Regions from separate parts of the Bacillus sp. P4_E1 genome, predicted to be linked through region 1. Evidence: a T-box and tRNA genes for the amino acid it is inferred to sense, from the RefSeq annotation. Region 1 holds a T-box; the other holds one or more tRNA genes.
The links. The T-box of region 1 lies ahead of AC1DS7_RS10355 (valine--tRNA ligase). A T-box ahead of a tRNA ligase gene usually reads a tRNA of that ligase, here a tRNA-Val.

Region 1 (9,486 bases):
GGCAGAGATTATGCGTCAAGTTGCACCAAGCGGACCGATTTACCAAGCTGGAACATTATCGGGTAATCCACTTGCAATGACAGCAGGTTATGAAACGTTAGTGCAGTTAACGCCAGAATCATATGTGGAATTTGAGCGTAAAGCAGAAATGTTAGAGGCTGGACTACGTAAGGCAGCTGAAAAGCATAATATCCCGCATCACATTAATCGTGCAGGTTCTATGATTGGTATTTTCTTTACAGATGAGCAAGTTATTAATTATGATGCAGCAAAATCTTCAAACTTAGAATTCTTTGCAGCTTACTATCGTGAAATGGTAGAACAAGGTGTATTTTTACCACCTTCTCAATTTGAAGGTTTATTCTTATCGACAGCACATAGTGATGCAGATATTGAGGCGACAATTGCGGCGGCCGAAATTGCAATGTCAAAATTAAAAGCATAATTTCTTAGAGAAAATCGCTTTCCATTAGGGGAGCGATTTTTTTTATTCATAAAGTAGCCTTAGAGAACATAAATCTGTAATGACATATAGTTTGGGAGGGGGAAAAGAAGTGGCAACAGATCATTCATTACGATTTTCATTAAAAGAATCTGTTTGGTTCCAGAAGGGACAGGAAGTCGAAGAACTTTTGTCAATTTCGTTAGATCCAGACGTTGAGATAGAGGAGCTCGATCATGAAGTTATCGTGAGGGGGCAATTAGATTTAACGGGAGAGTACGTTGCAAGGCAAGATGATTCAGCTTATTCGTTAAGAGAGCTATCACCAGCAAAGGCAATTGATTATGTAGAAACAAGGGCAGACGGGGTTAATGAGCTTGTCCATTCCTTTCCGCTCGAAATATCAATTCCAAGAAATCGAGTGAAAGTAATTGAAGAATTATATGTATCAATCGAGGAATTTGATTATGAATTAAAGGAAAATGGTTGCTTACAACTATTAGCGGATATATCTATTACAGGTTTATGTGACGAAGAAAGAACCGAGGATGAAGAGGAAGAGACGGTGTATGCCGAGTTGGAAGCTGATTCAGCTGAAGAAGATGAAAGTAGACCTGCACCGCACGAAGAGGTACCAGCCTATAAAGAATCAGATGGATGGGAAGATTATGCATTTGAGCCGTTTCAGTTAGAAGAAAGAAAAGAGCAAGAAATAGAAGAAGAGGAATTAGAAGAACATGAACTTGTGGAGCGTGAAGAGGAGCAAGAAAAGACGCCACAATTTGAATTGTTCGGGCGGAAAAATTTCAAGAAAGAAAAAGCGAAAAAGCAGGAAGAGCCAGAGGAAGAAGCATATTCACAGCGAGATGAAAATGCACTTTATTTAACGAAATTATTTACGAAAGAACCAGAAGAAGAATTTACGAAGGTAAGAATGTACTTCGTACAAGAAGGAGATACAATTGAATCGGTTGCAGAACGTTATGAAACGACTGTACAAAGCTTATATCGTGTAAATCAATCAGAAGATATATATTTAACTACAGGGCAAATTATATATATTCCTGTTTCAAAAGCAACAGTGAAATAAGTGAGTGAGTTTTTTCACTCACCTCTTTTCTTTTCCTAGAAGCTATGTTTTGAATAAGAAAGGGTTATTCGTATGGATATTGAATTACGAAATCGCTATGAACCCATTGTGAGGCAATATAGATTGGACACTCAGCATATGGAAGAGCACGGAAGTGTAATGAAAATTTATACGAATCAAGGTCCGTATGCGTTAAAGAAAATACAAGATAGAAAATTAGAGCGGAATAATTTTTTACACCATATTCAGTATTTGAAGGAGAAAGGTTTTTCGAATTATGTACCTATTTATCACACGACGGACGGGAATTATGTTTTAAGTGATGGGGCGTATAGCTATTATTTAATGCCTTGGTTAGAACGTGCGGAGGGAAATGGCGAAGATAATGATCAATACCATAAGATGTTTCAAACGCTCGGGACGTTGCATCAAAAAACGGTGAAAGAGGAGACTTATACAGAAGAAGATTTAGAAAAACATTATACAAATATATCCGGCCGTTGGGAAAATGATGGCGAGATATTAGAAGAGTTTCTCATAGAATCTGAAGCGAAGTGGTATATGTCTCCATTTGAATTACAATATTGTACGTATTATCACCACGTTATGAGAGCACGTGAGTTCGCAACGAAACAATTAAGTGAATGGCATGATGCAATGAAAGAAAAGGAAAAAACACGTACTACTTTCGTTCATGGAAATGTATCGCTTAATCACTTTTTATTTGATTATGAACGAAACGGTTATTTTATTAGTTTAGAAAAGTCTCAGTTTGCTACACCGGTACAGGATATCGTCAGCTTTTATTCAAGGTCTTTGAACACATATCCAATTGCGCGGAGCGACCGCTTTGAATGGTATCAAATGTATCAAAAAAATTTTCCATTTACGAAAGAGGAGCAGCTTCTTATGTTTGCGTATATGACGTACCCGTCGCATTTTATTCGGCAAATTCAGTCGTATACGAAAAGAAGAAAGAGTCGTAATGAAGAAAATGAGCTTCGCGGGGTAAAAATTCTGCAGCAATCGCATTGGCTCATTAGTAATACAGAATATTTCCTTTCGCAATTACAAGCTGCCCAGCAAGGGAACGGATAAAGAAGATAAGTAGGGAGAACCCTGCTTATCTTTTTTTATTAGTTCCATAAAGAGATAAAAGCCGTAGTTTCAAATTTATCTTGACGAATAAGGTTTCGTTTTTTACACTATTGTATATAATAATTAACAATCACATAAATGCATTGAAGGGGAAGAGTATAACATGAAACGTCTTCAGAGAGGGGAACCATTGGCTGGGAGGTTCTCTAGATAGTTATGTTAGAAGGTAGCCCTGGAGCATCTTTTCTGAACGGAATGATTCTTATTAGGAAAAGACGGATTTGTCCGTTATCAAATTAAGAGTATAAGCAAATTCTGAATTTGTTTGTAAATAAAGGTGGTACCGCGATGTCCCTCGTCCTTTTTTGGATGAGGGGCATTTTTTATTTTAAGGAGGGAAAATAATGTCAAACACGGAAAATAATTTACCAACTAAATATGATCATATGTCCGTTGAAGAAGGCCTTTACAAGTGGTGGCTTGAAGGCAAATATTTCGAAGCAACAGGAGATGAGAAGAAACAACCATATACAATTGTAATTCCACCTCCGAACGTAACTGGTAAGTTACACTTAGGTCACGCTTGGGATACGACGCTTCAAGATATTCTAACTCGTACAAAGCGTATGCAAGGTTACGATGTATTATGGCTTCCAGGAATGGACCATGCTGGTATCGCAACGCAAGCGAAAGTAGAAGGAAAACTTCGTGAAGAAGGTATTTCACGTTACGATCTTGGTCGTGAGAAATTCCTTGAAAAAGCTTGGGAATGGAAAGAAGAATACGCTTCTCACATTCGTCAACAATGGGGGAAAGTTGGTTTAGGACTAGACTATTCTCGTGAACGCTTCACATTAGACGAAGGTTTATCTAACGCTGTTAATAAAGTATTCGTACAATTATATGAAAAAGACTTAATTTACCGCGGTGAGTATATCATCAACTGGGATCCAGCAACACGCACAGCTCTTTCTGATATTGAAGTAATTCATAAAGAAGTTCAAGGTGCATTCTACCATATGAACTATCCGTTAACAGACGGTTCTGGTCACATTCGCCTTGCAACTACTCGTCCAGAAACAATGCTTGGTGATACAGCGGTAGCAGTTCATCCAGAAGATGATCGCTACAAACATTTAATCGGAAAAACAGTTACACTTCCAATCGTAGGCCGAGAGATTCCGATTATTGCTGATGAATACGTAGAAAAAGACTTCGGAACAGGCGTTGTGAAAATTACACCAGCTCATGACCCGAATGACTTTGAAGTAGGTAACCGTCATGACTTACCACGTATTTTAGTAATGAACGAAGATGGAACGATGAACGAAAAAGCTGGTAAGTATAACGGTATGGATCGTTTCGAATGCCGTAAAGAGTTAGTGAAAGACTTACAAGAAGCTGGCGTATTAGTAGAAATCGAGCCTCATATGCACTCAGTAGGTCATAGTGAGCGTAGCGGTGCAGTTGTTGAGCCTTATTTATCAACACAATGGTTCGTAAAAATGGCTCCACTTGCAGAAAAAGCGGTAGAACTTCAACAAAAAGAAGAAGAAAAAGTAACGTTCGTACCAGAGCGTTTTGAAAACACATACTTACGCTGGATGGAAAACATTCATGACTGGTGTATTTCTCGTCAATTATGGTGGGGACACCGCATTCCAGCTTGGTATCATAAAGAAACTGGTGAAGTATACGTAGGTACAGAAGCACCAGCAGATCTTGAAAACTGGAATCAAGATAATGACGTGCTTGATACATGGTTCAGTTCAGCATTATGGCCATTCTCAACACTTGGCTGGCCGAATGAAGATGCAGCAGACTTTAAAAAGTTCTATTCAACAGATGCTTTAGTAACTGGTTATGACATCATCTTCTTCTGGGTATCTCGTATGATTTTCCAAGGTTTAGAGTTTACAGGAGAGCGTCCATTTAAAGATGTATTAATTCACGGTTTAGTTCGTGATGAGCAAGGACGTAAAATGAGTAAATCTCTTGGTAACGGTATTGATCCGATGGATGTTATCGAGAAGTACGGTGCAGATGCGATGCGTTACTTCTTATCAACAGGAAGTGCACCAGGTCAAGATTTACGTTTCAGCATGGAAAAAGTAGAATCTACTTGGAACTTCATTAATAAAATTTGGAACGCATCACGTTTCGTATTAATGAACATGGATGACATGAAGTATGAAGAAATCGATTTAACTGGTGAAAAATCAGTTGCAGATAAGTGGATTTTAACTCGCTTAAACGAAACAATCGAAAGTGTAACACGTAACATGGATAAATATGAGTTCGGTGAAGCTGGTCGTTCATTATACAACTTCATTTGGGATGATTTCTGTGACTGGTACATTGAGATGGCGAAACTTCCACTATACGGTGAAGATGAAGCAGCTAAGAAAACAACTCGTTCGATTTTAGCTTACGTATTAGACCAAACGATGCGTCTATTACATCCATTCATGCCGTTCGTAACAGAGAAAATTTGGCAACATTTACCGCATGAAGGCGAGTCTATTACAGTAGCAGCATGGCCAACAGTTCGCGAAGATTTACAAGATAAAGAAGCGGCAGCAGAAATGCACCTTCTAGTTGATATCATTCGCTCTGTTCGTAACATCCGTGCGGAAGTAAATACGCCAATGAGCAAAAAAGTTCAAATGCAAATTAAAGCAAAAGACGAGGTAGTACTAGCTCAGCTTACGAAAAACAGCTCTTACATTGAGCGTTTCTGTAACCCAAGTGAACTAACAATTAAGATTGATTTACAAGCGCCAGAAAAAGCGATGACTGCAATCGTATCAGGTGCAGAGTTATTCTTACCGTTAGCTGATCTTATCAATCTTGATGAAGAGAAAGCGCGTCTTGAAAAAGAACTTGAGAAGTTCGATAAAGAAGTAGAACGTGTACAGAAGAAACTTTCAAACCAAGGATTCGTAGCGAAAGCTCCTGCAGAAGTTATTGACGGAGAGCGTGCGAAAGAGCAAGATTACCTAGAAAAACGCGAAGCGGTTCGTCAACGTCTAGCGGATCTTGAGAAATAAAAATGTTTTTCAGAGACTCACTATATTGGTGAGTCTCTTTTCTTTGCGTATAATAGAATTAAGAAGTTTGTCTTTTGAAAGGGGAATAGCAAACGTGATACATACATACGAAGAAGCGATAAACTGGATTCATAGCCGATTGAAATTTGGGATAAAACCAGGACTAGAAAGAATGCAATGGATGTTAGAAGAACTCGGAAATCCAGAGCGTCATATAAAATGTGTTCATCTAGCCGGCACAAATGGAAAAGGTTCAACTTTAACATACATGCGCTACATGTTAGAAGGTGCGAAATATAAAGTAGGATCGTTTACATCGCCTTACATAGAAACATTCAATGAACGTATTAGTGTAAACGGAATACCGATTGCAGATGACGAGATTGCGGAACTTGTAAATATGGTAAAGCCAGTCGTTGAAAAATTAGATGAGACGGACTTAGGAGAAGCGACTGAGTTTGAAATCATTACAGTAATGGCAATTTATTATTTCGGTAAAGTTAATTTCTGTGATGTTGTTTTATTTGAAACGGGGCTTGGGGGAAGATTTGATTCTACAAATGTTATTCATCCGGTTCTCACGATTATTACGAATATCGGCCACGATCATATGCATATTTTAGGCGATACACTAGGAGAAATTGCATATGAAAAGGCAGGGATTATTAAGTCTGGTGTTCCAGTTATTACTGGTGTGAAAAATGAAGAAGCATTGCAAGTAATTCAAAAGGTTGCTAAGGAAAACCATGCAAGCTTATATGAACTTGGAAAACAGTTTACAACATTACATAAACATTCTAATGAAGATGGGGAACATTTTGATTTTGATTGTCCATTTGCCTCGTTTGAAAATGTTCGAATTTCAATGAAAGGTATTCATCAAGTAGGCAATGCAGCGCTAGCGCTTATGGCAGTAATGTATTTAAAAACATATTTATCATTTTTAATTAATGAAGAGGAGATGAAAGTTGGCTTACAAGAAGCATACTGGATTGGTCGATTTGAAAAGTTACAAAGTAATCCAGATATTATAATAGATGGTGCTCATAATCCAGAAGGTATTGAAAGTCTTGTAAAAACAGTAGAGGCACATTATAAAAAGAAGAATGTAATAGTTTTATTTACTGCTCTTGGTGACAAACAGTTACATAACATGGTAGGGCAATTAGAAAAAGTTGCTGATGAAATAATATTTACGACGTTTGCCTTTGATCGTGCCATTTCTGCTGACAAGCTTGCATCGTATTCACAACAAGAGTCAAAATTAGTTTTTGAAGATTGGAAAGAGGCAATTGATACAAAGGTTGACATGATAGGAGAACATGATGTTTTTATCATAACAGGTTCTTTGTATTTCATTTCCGAAGTTAGAAAATATATTCGCGAGAAAAACTAGATAGTCTTTGCTATCTAGTTTTTTGTTCTACAAATGAAGTCAAATGCATACATATAAGATAATAATATAGGGTTATTTGACGAATTCCTCTGACAAATATCTCGTTTTTTTGTGGAATGAATATGATATGATGCGGACAATGACAAGAGGTGAGGTGTGAGTGTATGGACAAGCAATCACGAACGATCTCGGTGAAAGTAAATGGAACAGAAGCGAAGTATGAGGAAAAAAAGAAGGATGAGTTTGACTGGATGATAGCAGAAAGTGAGAGACCGAAAAATGTCGTTCCGTTTCAAAAAGCGAAATCAGTATCTATGGAAAAATATCGAAAGAAGTGGAGCAATACAATAATCGCAATTGTTGCAACTGCAATAATTATCGGTACTGCATTTGGGATGGGTATGATTCATTTATTAACTGGACAAGGGACGACAGGAGAAGGTAAGGTAACGGCTTCGAAGCAGACAGGTAATGAGGAACAAAAGGTGGGTGGAACGGCAGAACAAACACCAACACCGAAAGAGGAAAAACCAAAAGCACAGGTAGGAACGTCATTAGAACCAATGAAACTATTTTTCGTTCAAGGAGGGCTTTATTCCTCTGAAGAAAAAGGACAGGCTGCTATTGAAGAGTGGAAAAGTAATGGGGGCGTGGCTACTTTGAAACCGAGTGGTGATAAGTATGCGTTAGTTGTTGCTATTACGAGCGATGAACAGGCTGTTAATCAATTAATAGATCAGTATAAGCAAGATGGTGTTTCAGTTTTGAAAAAAAATTGGGATATTACAGATAAAGCATTGCTCAAAAATGATAAAGAAGTAGGAATGTTTTTAGCGAAAGTGCAGCCATTATATACTCATTTAGCAAAATATGTGTCCAGCGTACAAACTAGTGGAAAAAGTAATCCAAAAGATATAGAAGCGATTCAAAAAGAGTGGAAAGCTATGGAAAAGGAAGGGAAGAGTATGAAGCGTGAAGATGCAAAGAAGCTTTATACGTATACGTCAATAGCGGTGCAAACGATTAAGGAAGGGAAGAGCGATAAGGAATCTGTAGCTAAATTAAATCAAGTTATTATTGATGGTATACTTTCGTATGAAAAAATGGTTTCACAAAAAGTGAAATAATAGGATAATGAAATGACGAAGAAAGAAGTACATATACTTCTTTCTTTTCTTTTGAATTTAGAACAAAGTGCTTTCTGTATGGGCAGCGTATAATCGTATTTAAAAAGAACTATTATTTTGTTTAGAGAAAATGATATTTCTAGAATTTGTGGGGAAACTATTCCTTTGATACGATTGATTTAAATTATTCTGCTTCATGTGAGAAGGGAAGGAGAAAATATGAGGAAAATTATTTTAGCTTCAGGGTCACCTAGGAGGAAGGAACTGCTTGAATTAGCAGATGTGCCATTTGAAATCGTTGTTAGTGAAGTAGAAGAGACGATTGGTGCATATTCATCACCTTCTGATATTGTTATGTCGCTTGCTTTGCAAAAAGCATCTGCTGTGGCAGAAAACCATAGTAATCAAGTTGTACTAGGTGCAGATACAATTGTTACATATGATTCGCGTATTCTTGGAAAGCCGTCTAATGAGGCTGAGGCGAAAGAAATGTTACGATTATTATCGGGGAAAACACACGAAGTATACACAGGTGTTGCAATTATATCGAAAGAAAAAACGGTAACTTTTTATGAACGTACAGAAGTAACATTTTGGGGATTAACAGAAGAGGAAATAGACGTATACGTTGCATCGAAGGAACCACTTGATAAAGCAGGGAGCTATGGAATTCAAGGTAAAGGGTCTATTTTTGTTCAACATATTCAAGGGGACTACTACAGTGTAGTTGGCTTGCCAATTGCGCGTCTTGTCCGTGAATTAAAACAGTTTGATAGCGATGTAACCCATGCGTAAAATTGCATGGGGTTTTCTTTAGGAGAAATCGTAAAAAAAGGGGTGGAGAGATGAACGGTATTCGTGATGTTGTGAGAGAAGAACAGCCACGGGAGCGTTTATTGTTAGAAGGAGCAGGAAGTTTATCGAATCGAGAACTTCTTGCAGTTTTACTCAGAACGGGTTCTAAAGAAGAAACGGTGTTAACGTTATCAGATAATATTCTCCATCATTTTGACGGCTTACGAATGTTAAAGGATGCAACGTTAGAAGAGATGATGAGCATTCATGGTGTTGGGATTGCAAAGGCGTCGCAGCTTATGGCTGCTTTTGAATTAGGTAGAAGAATGGTACGTTTAGAATATCAAAATAGATATAGTATTCGAAGTCCAGAAGATTGTGCGAGTTATATGATGGAAGAGATGCGTTTTTTGCAACAGGAGCATTTTGTTTGTTTATATTTGAATACGAAAAATCAAGTTATACATAGGCAAACTATTTTTATTGGA
Region 2 (9,486 bases), on a different contig from region 1:
CATTAGAGGTCAAAATATTGTTGTTGACTATGGATATACAATTGTATAAATAAATCATCTTGGGAATTAAGGGTGTGGATAATGAGTTTACTAATTAAAGATTTAATAAAGAAATTTGACGAACATGTTGCAGTGAATAATTTGAATATCGAGATACCAAAAGGTGAAATTTTTGGATTCTTGGGCGGGAATGGAGCAGGTAAAACGACTACATTTCGAATGATACTTGGCCTTTTATCGAAATCAAGCGGAACCATTTCATGGAATGGTAAGCCTATAAATTATGATGTAACGGATAAGATTGGGTATTTACCCGAAGAACGTGGGCTTTATGCGAAAATGACTGTCAAAGAACAAGTTAACTTTTTTGCAAAATTAAAGAACATGAAAAGTAAAGATGCAGAAAAAGAACTTCACTATTGGCTGGAGCGTTTTAATATTACTGAGTATCTGAACAAAAAGGTAGGAGAACTTTCAAAAGGGAATCAGCAAAAAATTCAGCTGATAACAGCGATTATACATAAGCCTGAACTATTAATTTTAGATGAACCATTTAGTGGTTTAGATCCAGTAAATGTTGAAATGTTAAAAGAAGCTGTTCTTGATATGCAAAAACAAGGGGCGTCGATACTTTTTAGTTCACATCGTATGGAACATGTGGAAGAGTTATGCCAACACATTTGTATCATGAACAAAGGAGTACCTGTTGTTCAAGGAGACATTGCCAAAATTAAAAGTGACTTTGGTAAAAAGAATGTTGTAATCGTTGGCGATCATGACTTTGATCATTTGAAAGAAATAAAAGGTGTAGAAAGTATGAAAAAACGTAAAAATGCAGTTACTCTTAAAATTTCATATGAAGAAGTTTCGCATGTTTTATTTAAAGAGATAACGAAATTAGGTTTTGTTAAAAAATTCGCAGTAGAGGAACCTACATTAAATGACATCTTTATTGAGAAAGTAGGTGCACAGCATGAATAGTTTCTGGACGATTTTTTTACAAAACTATAAATCTAAGGTAAAAGCTACATCATATATTGTTATTACAATCATGATTTCTATGTTAATTATAGGAATGATGAATTTTGAAAAAATTTATAACTATTTTGTAGGTAACGAGGAAGAGCAAGTTGTCGTTGTTACAGAAAAAGAAGAATTATATACAACAATTCAACAAGTGTTTAAAAATGTCGATAGTAAGATACATGTTAAACATAGTACGGATAAACAAAAAGCAGAATCAGGTGTTAAAGATGGTGATTATACATATGCAATCGTTGTAGAGGAATTGGATAATAAGCAACTAAAGGCTACGTATATAACTGAGACAGATACAAATCAGCAAGATGTTAGTAAGGTTCAAACGATTTTATCTCAAATACAATCTTCTAATTTCGCGCAGCAATTAAATCTATCACAAGATGAATTAAAGGTGCTAACAACGCCAGTAGAAATTCATACCAAAACTATATCAGATAAGGTTAAAGATGGAAAACATACAGAGGGTGTAGGGATTTTAATTAATACCTTTATCATGTTAAATTATTTAATGATATTATTGTATGCTGCACAATTAGCTACAGATGTTGCAACAGAGAAATCTTCTCGTGTCATGGAGTTAGTTGTTTCAAGTATTTCGCCTACCAAACATTTATATGCGAAGCTATTTTCAACATTATCAGCAGGTATTACGCAAATCATAATTTGGTGTTTGGTCGTAACTGTTGGGTATAAAACATCAGTTAATGATTCGGAAAATGATATTTTAAACAGTATTGATTTTAATTCTATTGCTCCTACTTTAGTGGTGTATGGGATTCTATTCTTCACATTAGGATTCTTATTATATGGCTCATTATCTTGTCTACTCGGCTCTATTATTAGTCGTATAGAGGAATCTTCTCAAGCTGTTATGCCGTTAACATTTATGTTAATTGCTGCTTTATATATCGCACTTTATGGAATGTCAAATCCAAGTAGCACGGTTGTTACCATTACTAGTTATATACCTTTCTTTACTCCTATTGTTATGCTCGTTCGAATTGGATTCCTCAATATCCCAGTATGGGAGATTGCGCTTGCATTAGCGATTCTAATTGCAACAATATGTATGATGATTGGTTTAACGAGTCGTGTTTACCGCGGTGGCGTATTATTATATGGTAAAGGCGCATTTAGTAATATCAAAAGGGCAATCAAGTTAGGGAAAAAATAAGATTGGCTTATTCATATTTAAAAAGACTACATAGTTAATCTATGTAGTTTTTTGTTGTTACAATAATTTTTATATATAAATTATTGTATTAGGCTATTTTTTTAAAGAAAACTTTAAAAAGTTCCCAAGAAGAGAGTGAAGAATTGAGTTCTGGTGAACAACGCAGAGCTATGAGTGATATAATTTATGTCTTTCTCAAAAATTGAGGAAAAGAAGTAGGGGAAATGGTATAAATATAATATTAGCGATTGATGAACTGGAAGTTTCACAGAATCTTACGCAATGTTTCAATCGAAATAAATATAAGTTGAAAGAAGTGGATATATTTATTGCTTTTTGAAGACATGTTGAATATTACAAGTTTAGAATCGCACTTTGCTATATCACGGTGAACGATATTACAAATAGCAGTAAATCAAATAAAATAAAGCTAGCTAAGAGTGAGCTTTTTTGTCTAAAATATTGACTCAAATCTAATAAGAGATTTAAAATCATAAGTTTATTTTCATATGAAAAATTAATCGTTAACCAAAAGAGAGATATTGATCAAATCTCGAACAGTATATAAAAATTTATTATAAAAATAATATATTGATTTGCTACATAAAGAAAGCCCCGTGACTATCAAGGGGTTTCTCATATGATCCCGACTGGCCTCGAACCAGCGACCTCCACCCTGTCAAGGTGGCGCTCTCCCTGCTGAGCTACGGGATCTTAAAAAATGCTTATGTAATAGCATCTTTAATAATTATGCTAAAGCAATTATATATAATTAACTGAAATTTTACAATATTTTTATAGTAAGTTTTTAAAGAGGGAGCATGTGCAAGTATATTAGTAGTGAATAAAGGGAGAATTAATAAGGAGAGAACTGAATAGAAAGTAGGTTTTGAATGTAGCGGTTATATTATTTTCGATAGTTATCTAAAGGATTTTCGTCACTTAGATCAACAAGTAAAGGACATAAGAATAGCAAAGGTAAAGCGGCGTTAGCATGATGAAAGGTATCATTAGACATATATTGTCTTCCGAAACAATACGGACAATCTTTTTCAAATGTTACGAGTATCGACCATACATCTTTTACTTTCCACTTCGTTTTACAATATGTACAACGCGCCATGGAGTTCCTCCTCATTTTAAGGTGTTTTCTAATATATTCCATTTGATTGTACTAAAGTCAAGTGCATTTAGTGTGATAGAATATAAGTTGGTTTGTTTTTTTATATGGATGTATTCCGTAATTTATGACTAAATGAATGTAGTGTGAGGGTTATATAATAAGAGATTTTCATTTTTAATATGCAAATTGGCCAATATATCCTTTTTACAATTTTCAAGAAATCATGTATAAAAGAAGTACAAGATATTTATAAATATTCAGGAGTAGAGGGAGAATAATTGTAATGGTAAGAAAAACGTTTAAGATGCGTGTGTCTAGAAATAGAACGATTTCGATTGATGGTTCGATTCTTGATGTGGATGTGACGCATGATGAGTTTTTACAAGAGTTCGTTGAGTGGGTCGATTCTAAAGGTTGGTCGTTTATGGGGATGACAGATGAGATTACACCTGAGGAAGCTAGTCAAAATTTAATAGACTCATTGATTGATGAGAAGGATAAGAAAGAGTAATTCCTTCTTATTTTTTGTTGTATATTTATGTTCCTAATCGTAAAAGTGTGATATAGTAAAAAAAGTGAATATTCTTCCAAATTAATACAAATTACATATAGGTTGGTAGAGGTATTTTATAGAATGTGAAAGTAAAGGGAAAAGGGAGAGTCATATGGTAAATTTTAAGGAAATTTCGGTTTTTGTTATGGTTATTTGTTTATTTTTTTTGACACCTATGACGTTATATGCTGAGACGAATATTGGAGTAAATCCGGAGCAAGTGGCACCTCCACCTGCGGAAGGGCCGAATGTTTTTAGTCAGTTTGCGACTACGATTGATGCGAAAACAGGAGATATGTTGTACGACAAAAATGCACATCATCGTGCGTTCCCTGCTAGTATGACGAAAGTGTTAACGGCGATTTTACTGATGGAGCATACGAAGCCAGAGGATCAATTTACGTTTTCACAATTAGCATTAGATCAAGAGAAGAGTAATTATCAAATTGAGTTTCAACCTGGTGAGACTATTAATAGAAATACTGCACTTATGATTTTAATGGTGCTGAGTGCGAATGATGTATCCTATGCGATTGCGGAGCGTATTGGAGGAAGTGTTGAAAACTTCGCCAATATGATGAATGAAAGGGCGAAGCAATTAGGGGCTAAAGATAGTCATTTTGTAACGCCAAATGGATTGCATGATCCAAATCATTATACGACGCCATATGATATGGCCATGATTACGAGAGGTGTGCAAAAGTATCCTGAAATTTTACAAGCGATGAATACGAAAAGAACGACGGTTACGACATCTACGCAAACAGTTTCTATTTTTAATAAGTCTACTTATTTTGAAAATCCATATAGCATTGGTGGTAAGACAGGATTTACGAATGAAGCACGCAATACGCTCGTTTTATTAAATGAGAAGGATGGTAATCGTATTATAAATGTAGTAATGGCTTCTCAAAGACCTGAAATTTATGAAGATTTGAAGCAGATGGCGGAATATTCTTTTGGGCAATTTACGAAGCAAACTGTACTAGATAAACATAGTTGGCACCAAAAGGCAAAGTATTTAAATAAAGATGTTGATTCTGAGCTGGAAAAAAGTGCAGAGCTTATGCTAAAGAAAGATGAAGGGAAAAATATAAAAACGGCTTTTCGGGTTAATTCAGTGGATAAAGAATCTTTGTATCAAAAAGGAATTCATCGCGGTGAAGTAGTTGGTGCGGTAGATATTATAAAGAATAATCAAACGATTGCGACTATAAATGTTCTTTCAAAAGAAGATGTTACTTTTGCGATGCCTAAAAAAGATACAGTTGCACCTGAAGTAAAGGAATCGAATGTGAAAGTGATAAGTGTTGGAATAGGTGCGATTTTATTATTTGGAGCGATTTTATATGTAGTGCTGCGCCGAAATAACCAAGGGATGAAATCAGAAGAAAAATAAATTGCTAGTAGACCGTGATGAGATTTTGTCACGGTCTTTTTTGTATGCATTTCAAAAATGATTTAACTAATAATTGTAAATTTTCTTATTGCATTTCCGTATCGTTCGTTATATTATTTACTTGTGTTCTTGTTAAAGAACGGAAATGAATATTGTATACTTCAAATAACATAAAACAACGGAGAGGGAGAGAGACGATGAAATTAATTTGGAAGGTGATTAGCAACGTTATCTCATTTGTTTTATTTGCGGTAATGGTTTGTTTAGCTTTTGTAGTTATTTCTTCAAAAGCGAGTGGCGGGGATCCAACAGTGATGGGATATCAATTTAAGAGCGTTCTTTCAGGATCGATGGAACCAACATTTTTAACAGGATCAATCATTGCGATAGAGCCAACGAAAGATGGTTCTAAATATAAAAAAGGTGATGTTATTACGTTTAAAGAGAAAGATGACAAAATTATCACTCACCGTATTATCGGTGTGAAAGATACAAATGGAAAAGTAATGTATGAAACAAAAGGGGATAACAACAACGGACCAGATTTAGCACCAGTACTTGCAGAGAATGTAATTGGAAAGTATGCAGATATTACAGTTCCATACGTTGGTTATGGACTGAATTATGCGAGTTCAAAAGCGGGAGCAGCATTACTTCTCATTATTCCTGGAGTCTTTTTACTTGGCTATTCCGCAATTTCTATTTTTGGCGCTATTCGTAGCATTGACGGAGAAAAGAAAGATAAAAAAGTAGAACAATCCGTCTAGTTCGTTTGGTTATACTTTCCGTTTAGGAAGTTAACAAATATATATATATATTAAGGGGATATGGACATGACTTTAAAGAAAAAATTAGGAATGGGTATCGCATCAGCAGTATTAGGAGCAGCATTAGTTGGTGGAGGAACATTTGCATTCTTTAGCGATAAAGAAGTGTCAAATAATACATTTGCGGCTGGTACGCTTGATTTATCATTAAATCCATCAACAGTTGTTAATGTATCGAATTTAAAACCTGGTGATACAATTGAAAAAGAATTTAAACTAGAAAATAAAGGCTCTTTAGATATTAAAAAGGTTCTATTAAAAACAGACTATAGTGTAGAAGATACGAAGAAAGATAATAAAGATGATTTTGGTAAACATATTAAAGTAACATTCTTAAAAAATGTAGATAAGCATGAGACGATTGTGAAAGAAACTACATTAGATAAATTGAAGGGTGATACACTTACAGCAGTTAATAATGATTTAGCTGCTTGGTTCTGGGATGAAAAAGGTATTTCTGCAGGTAAATCTGATAAATTCAAAGTGAAATTTGAATTCGTTGATAATAAAAAAGACCAAAATGAATTCCAAGGCGATAAGTTACAATTAACTTGGACGTTTGATGCACAGCAAGGCGATGGTGAAACGAAATAATAATGACAACAAAAAGAGACTATCAAAAGTGGTAGTCTCTTTTTGTGTTAAAAGAGAAATGTAAAAAGAAACATAATTTTTATATCATTTTGTAATTCACTTTATTATAATAAAGGTATAGTTCTTGATAAAGAACAAGTTGTTCGATAGGAGAGATTAAAATGCTGAAGGCACCTCGCAAATTCAAAAAGATGCTTATATTGCCATGTTTGTGCTCTATTACTTTTTATTTAGGTTCTCAAATGATGACTTATACAGAGGCAGCTTTCATTCATGAGACGAAAGTGCAGGCTACTATTTCTACAGCAAGTATTTTTCCAAAAACAGTTGATCAGTTGACAGAACAAGCTAAGCAACATAAGGAAGTAATTTTGCATGAGTATGAAGAGATGAAATCGAAAGTAACTTTCACTTCCACTCAAGAATTAGAACAGGCGCTTGTTATGTGGAAGCAAGGACGTGAGAAAATTGTTACTGAGAGGGAACTGTTACAAAAGGTATATGCATCAATAGAAAATCCTTATAACAAAGTGAAAGAAGAGTTAAAGGGAAATAAAAGTGAATCTAATAAGCAAGTATTCTCGTATGTGAATGCTGGTTTTCATATAGTTAAAGAGCACTGTGAGTATGTTGATAAAGAGGTTAATTTACAGGTGATTGATAAACAAATTCAAGCTTTTGAAAAATTATTAGTAGATGAAACAGCAAAACAAGTGAGTGAGGCTGAGAAGCAAAAGAAATTAGAAGAGAGTAAGAAGCAAGAAGAAGCGAAAAAGCTAGAAGAGAGCAAGAAACAAGAAGAGGCGAAAAAGTTAGAAGAGAGCAAGAAACAAGAAGAGGCGAAAAAGCTAGAAGAGAGTAAGAAACAAGAAGAGGCGAAAAAACTAGAAGAGAGTAAGAAGCAGGAAGAGGCGAAAAAACTAGAAGAGAGTAAGAAGCAGGAAGAGGCGAAAAAACTAGAAGAGAGTAAGAAGCAAGAAGAAAAGAAGGAATAGTAAGTAAAATACAGCAGCATTTCGGAAGGAATAAATACAATGATAAGACAAATAGGCGAGAGAGCCCTACGACTCATCTATTTGCTTTGTTTTTCTTATTTCACTATTCGTGGGTATAAGGTCTTCACCTGAAAATTTAACGAATGCGAGGAAGTTAGTTGGCAGCACCGCTTGGTGAAGGTTAATGATCAGTGGGGATGAACAGAAAAACACTGATTAAAGTTTCACTTTATTTCTCAATACTTTTCTGAAAAAAAGGAAAAAATGTTGAGAAATAAAAATAATCAAAATATATATTGTATTTATATAGTCTTGTTCGTTATAATGAACTTAAGGTTTTAAAAAAAGAACAAATATTAGCTAAGCTAATATAGTTTTAGTTACACCTCTTATTTTGAAATAAGAGATAAAAATACAAAAAACAGCTAGGGGGAATTGATTGTGAGTCTGAAAAAGAAATTAGGTATGGGAGTTGCATCAGCAGCATTGGGGTTATCTTTAATTGGTGGAGGAACATTCGCTTACTTTAGCGATAAAGAAGTATCAAACAATACATTTGCAGCTGGGACGTTAGACCTTACATTAAACCCTAAAACGCTTGTAGATATTAAAGATTTAAAACCAGGGGATTCTGTTAAGAAAGAGTTCTTATTAAAGAACGACGGTACTTTAGCAATTAAAGATGTTAAATTAGCGACAAAGTATACTGTGAAAGATGCAAAAGGTGATAATGCTGGTGAAGACTTCGGTAAGCATATTAAAGTGAAATTCCTTTGGAACTGGGATAAGCAAAGTGAGCCTGTATATGAAACAACTTTAGCGGATTTACAAAATGTGGATCCAGATCTTTTAGCTAAAGACATCTTTGCTCCTGAGTGGGGAGAAAAGGGTGGATTAGAGGCTGGCACAGAGGATTACCTATGGGTACAGTTTGAATTCGTAGACAATGAAAAAGATCAAAATATTTTCCAAGGTGATTCATTGAATTTAGAGTGGACATTCAATGCTAACCAAACAGATGGAGAAGAAAAATAATAAATAAAAAAAGCGGGGGATTCCCCGCTTTTTTTTATAAAGAAAAAAAGAAGTGCCCGTTTTAAGCACTCTTTTATATGTATTATTGTTGATTTTTCTTCCATTGTGTAAATTCGAGAAATTCACGAAACTGTTCTTTTGAGACACCAGAGCTCATCGCATCTTTAACGAGCTGTGTCCATTCGGAGTCTAGATGACTTTCCGTTGTTGTTTCATCGTGAAGTAAAGTATCAACTGGAATTTGTAGAACAGCTGCAATTTTTTCAAGAAACTGAATAGAAGGGTTTTTTTGTAAATTCCGTTCTATAGAACTAATGTAAGATTTAGCGACACCAGCTTTTTCGGCGAGTTCTGTTAATGAAATGCCTTTTTGTAAACGAAGGCGTTTTATACGTTCTCCTATCATATTTGCGCACCTTTCTATCAATATGTAGTCGTCTTATGATGTGATTATTATAACATAAACTTCGTTAAAAAGAACGAGGCTATTGAGCCTGGCTCGTATGCTTCATACGTTGAAAAAAGTGTTCAATATCTTGCAGGGCAATGCCAGCATCTAGAGCTTCAAGTATTAAATCAATCCATTCTTGATCTAGTGAGTCAGCCTTATCTTTGTACAAATGTAATTCCTCCCTAATTAGTGGTCATAATTGCTGCTACAGAATATATGATAATGCAATCGGATTTTGTATTTTATATAGTGAATTATCAAATATTTTGTAGATGAAACAAAGATAAAATCCCC

Region 2: it has a tRNA-Val gene. The T-box ahead of AC1DS7_RS10355 (valine--tRNA ligase) is inferred to sense a tRNA for this amino acid. The anticodon was not compared.

What each region holds. Positions count from the first base shown of each region.
Region 1 covers NZ_JBFUIV010000006.1:52,178-61,663, forward strand. The annotation lists gene hemL (glutamate-1-semialdehyde 2,1-aminomutase) at 1-445, shown strand, start outside; gene spoVID (stage VI sporulation protein D) at 525-1,532, shown strand; gene ysxE (spore coat protein YsxE) at 1,605-2,630, shown strand; T-box leader at 2,765-2,996, shown strand; gene AC1DS7_RS10355 (valine--tRNA ligase) at 3,035-5,680, shown strand; gene AC1DS7_RS10360 (bifunctional folylpolyglutamate synthase/dihydrofolate synthase) at 5,775-7,076, shown strand; gene AC1DS7_RS10365 (hypothetical protein) at 7,241-8,203, shown strand; gene AC1DS7_RS10370 (Maf family protein) at 8,423-8,998, shown strand; gene radC (DNA repair protein RadC) at 9,049-9,486, shown strand, end outside.
Region 2 covers NZ_JBFUIV010000008.1:70,716-80,201, reverse strand. The annotation lists gene AC1DS7_RS13215 (hypothetical protein) at 1-49, shown strand, start outside; gene AC1DS7_RS13210 (ABC transporter ATP-binding protein) at 82-981, shown strand; gene AC1DS7_RS13205 (ABC transporter permease) at 974-2,215, shown strand; tRNA gene AC1DS7_RS13200 (tRNA-Val) at 2,857-2,929, opposite strand; gene AC1DS7_RS13195 (hypothetical protein) at 3,123-3,338, opposite strand; gene AC1DS7_RS13190 (hypothetical protein) at 3,622-3,849, shown strand; gene AC1DS7_RS13185 (D-alanyl-D-alanine carboxypeptidase family protein) at 4,004-5,290, shown strand; gene sipW (signal peptidase I SipW) at 5,488-6,057, shown strand; gene AC1DS7_RS13175 (CalY family protein) at 6,124-6,711, shown strand; gene AC1DS7_RS13170 (DUF4047 domain-containing protein) at 6,873-7,706, shown strand; gene calY (biofilm matrix protein CalY) at 8,148-8,741, shown strand; gene AC1DS7_RS13160 (helix-turn-helix domain-containing protein) at 8,824-9,147, opposite strand; gene AC1DS7_RS13155 (anti-repressor SinI family protein) at 9,227-9,361, opposite strand.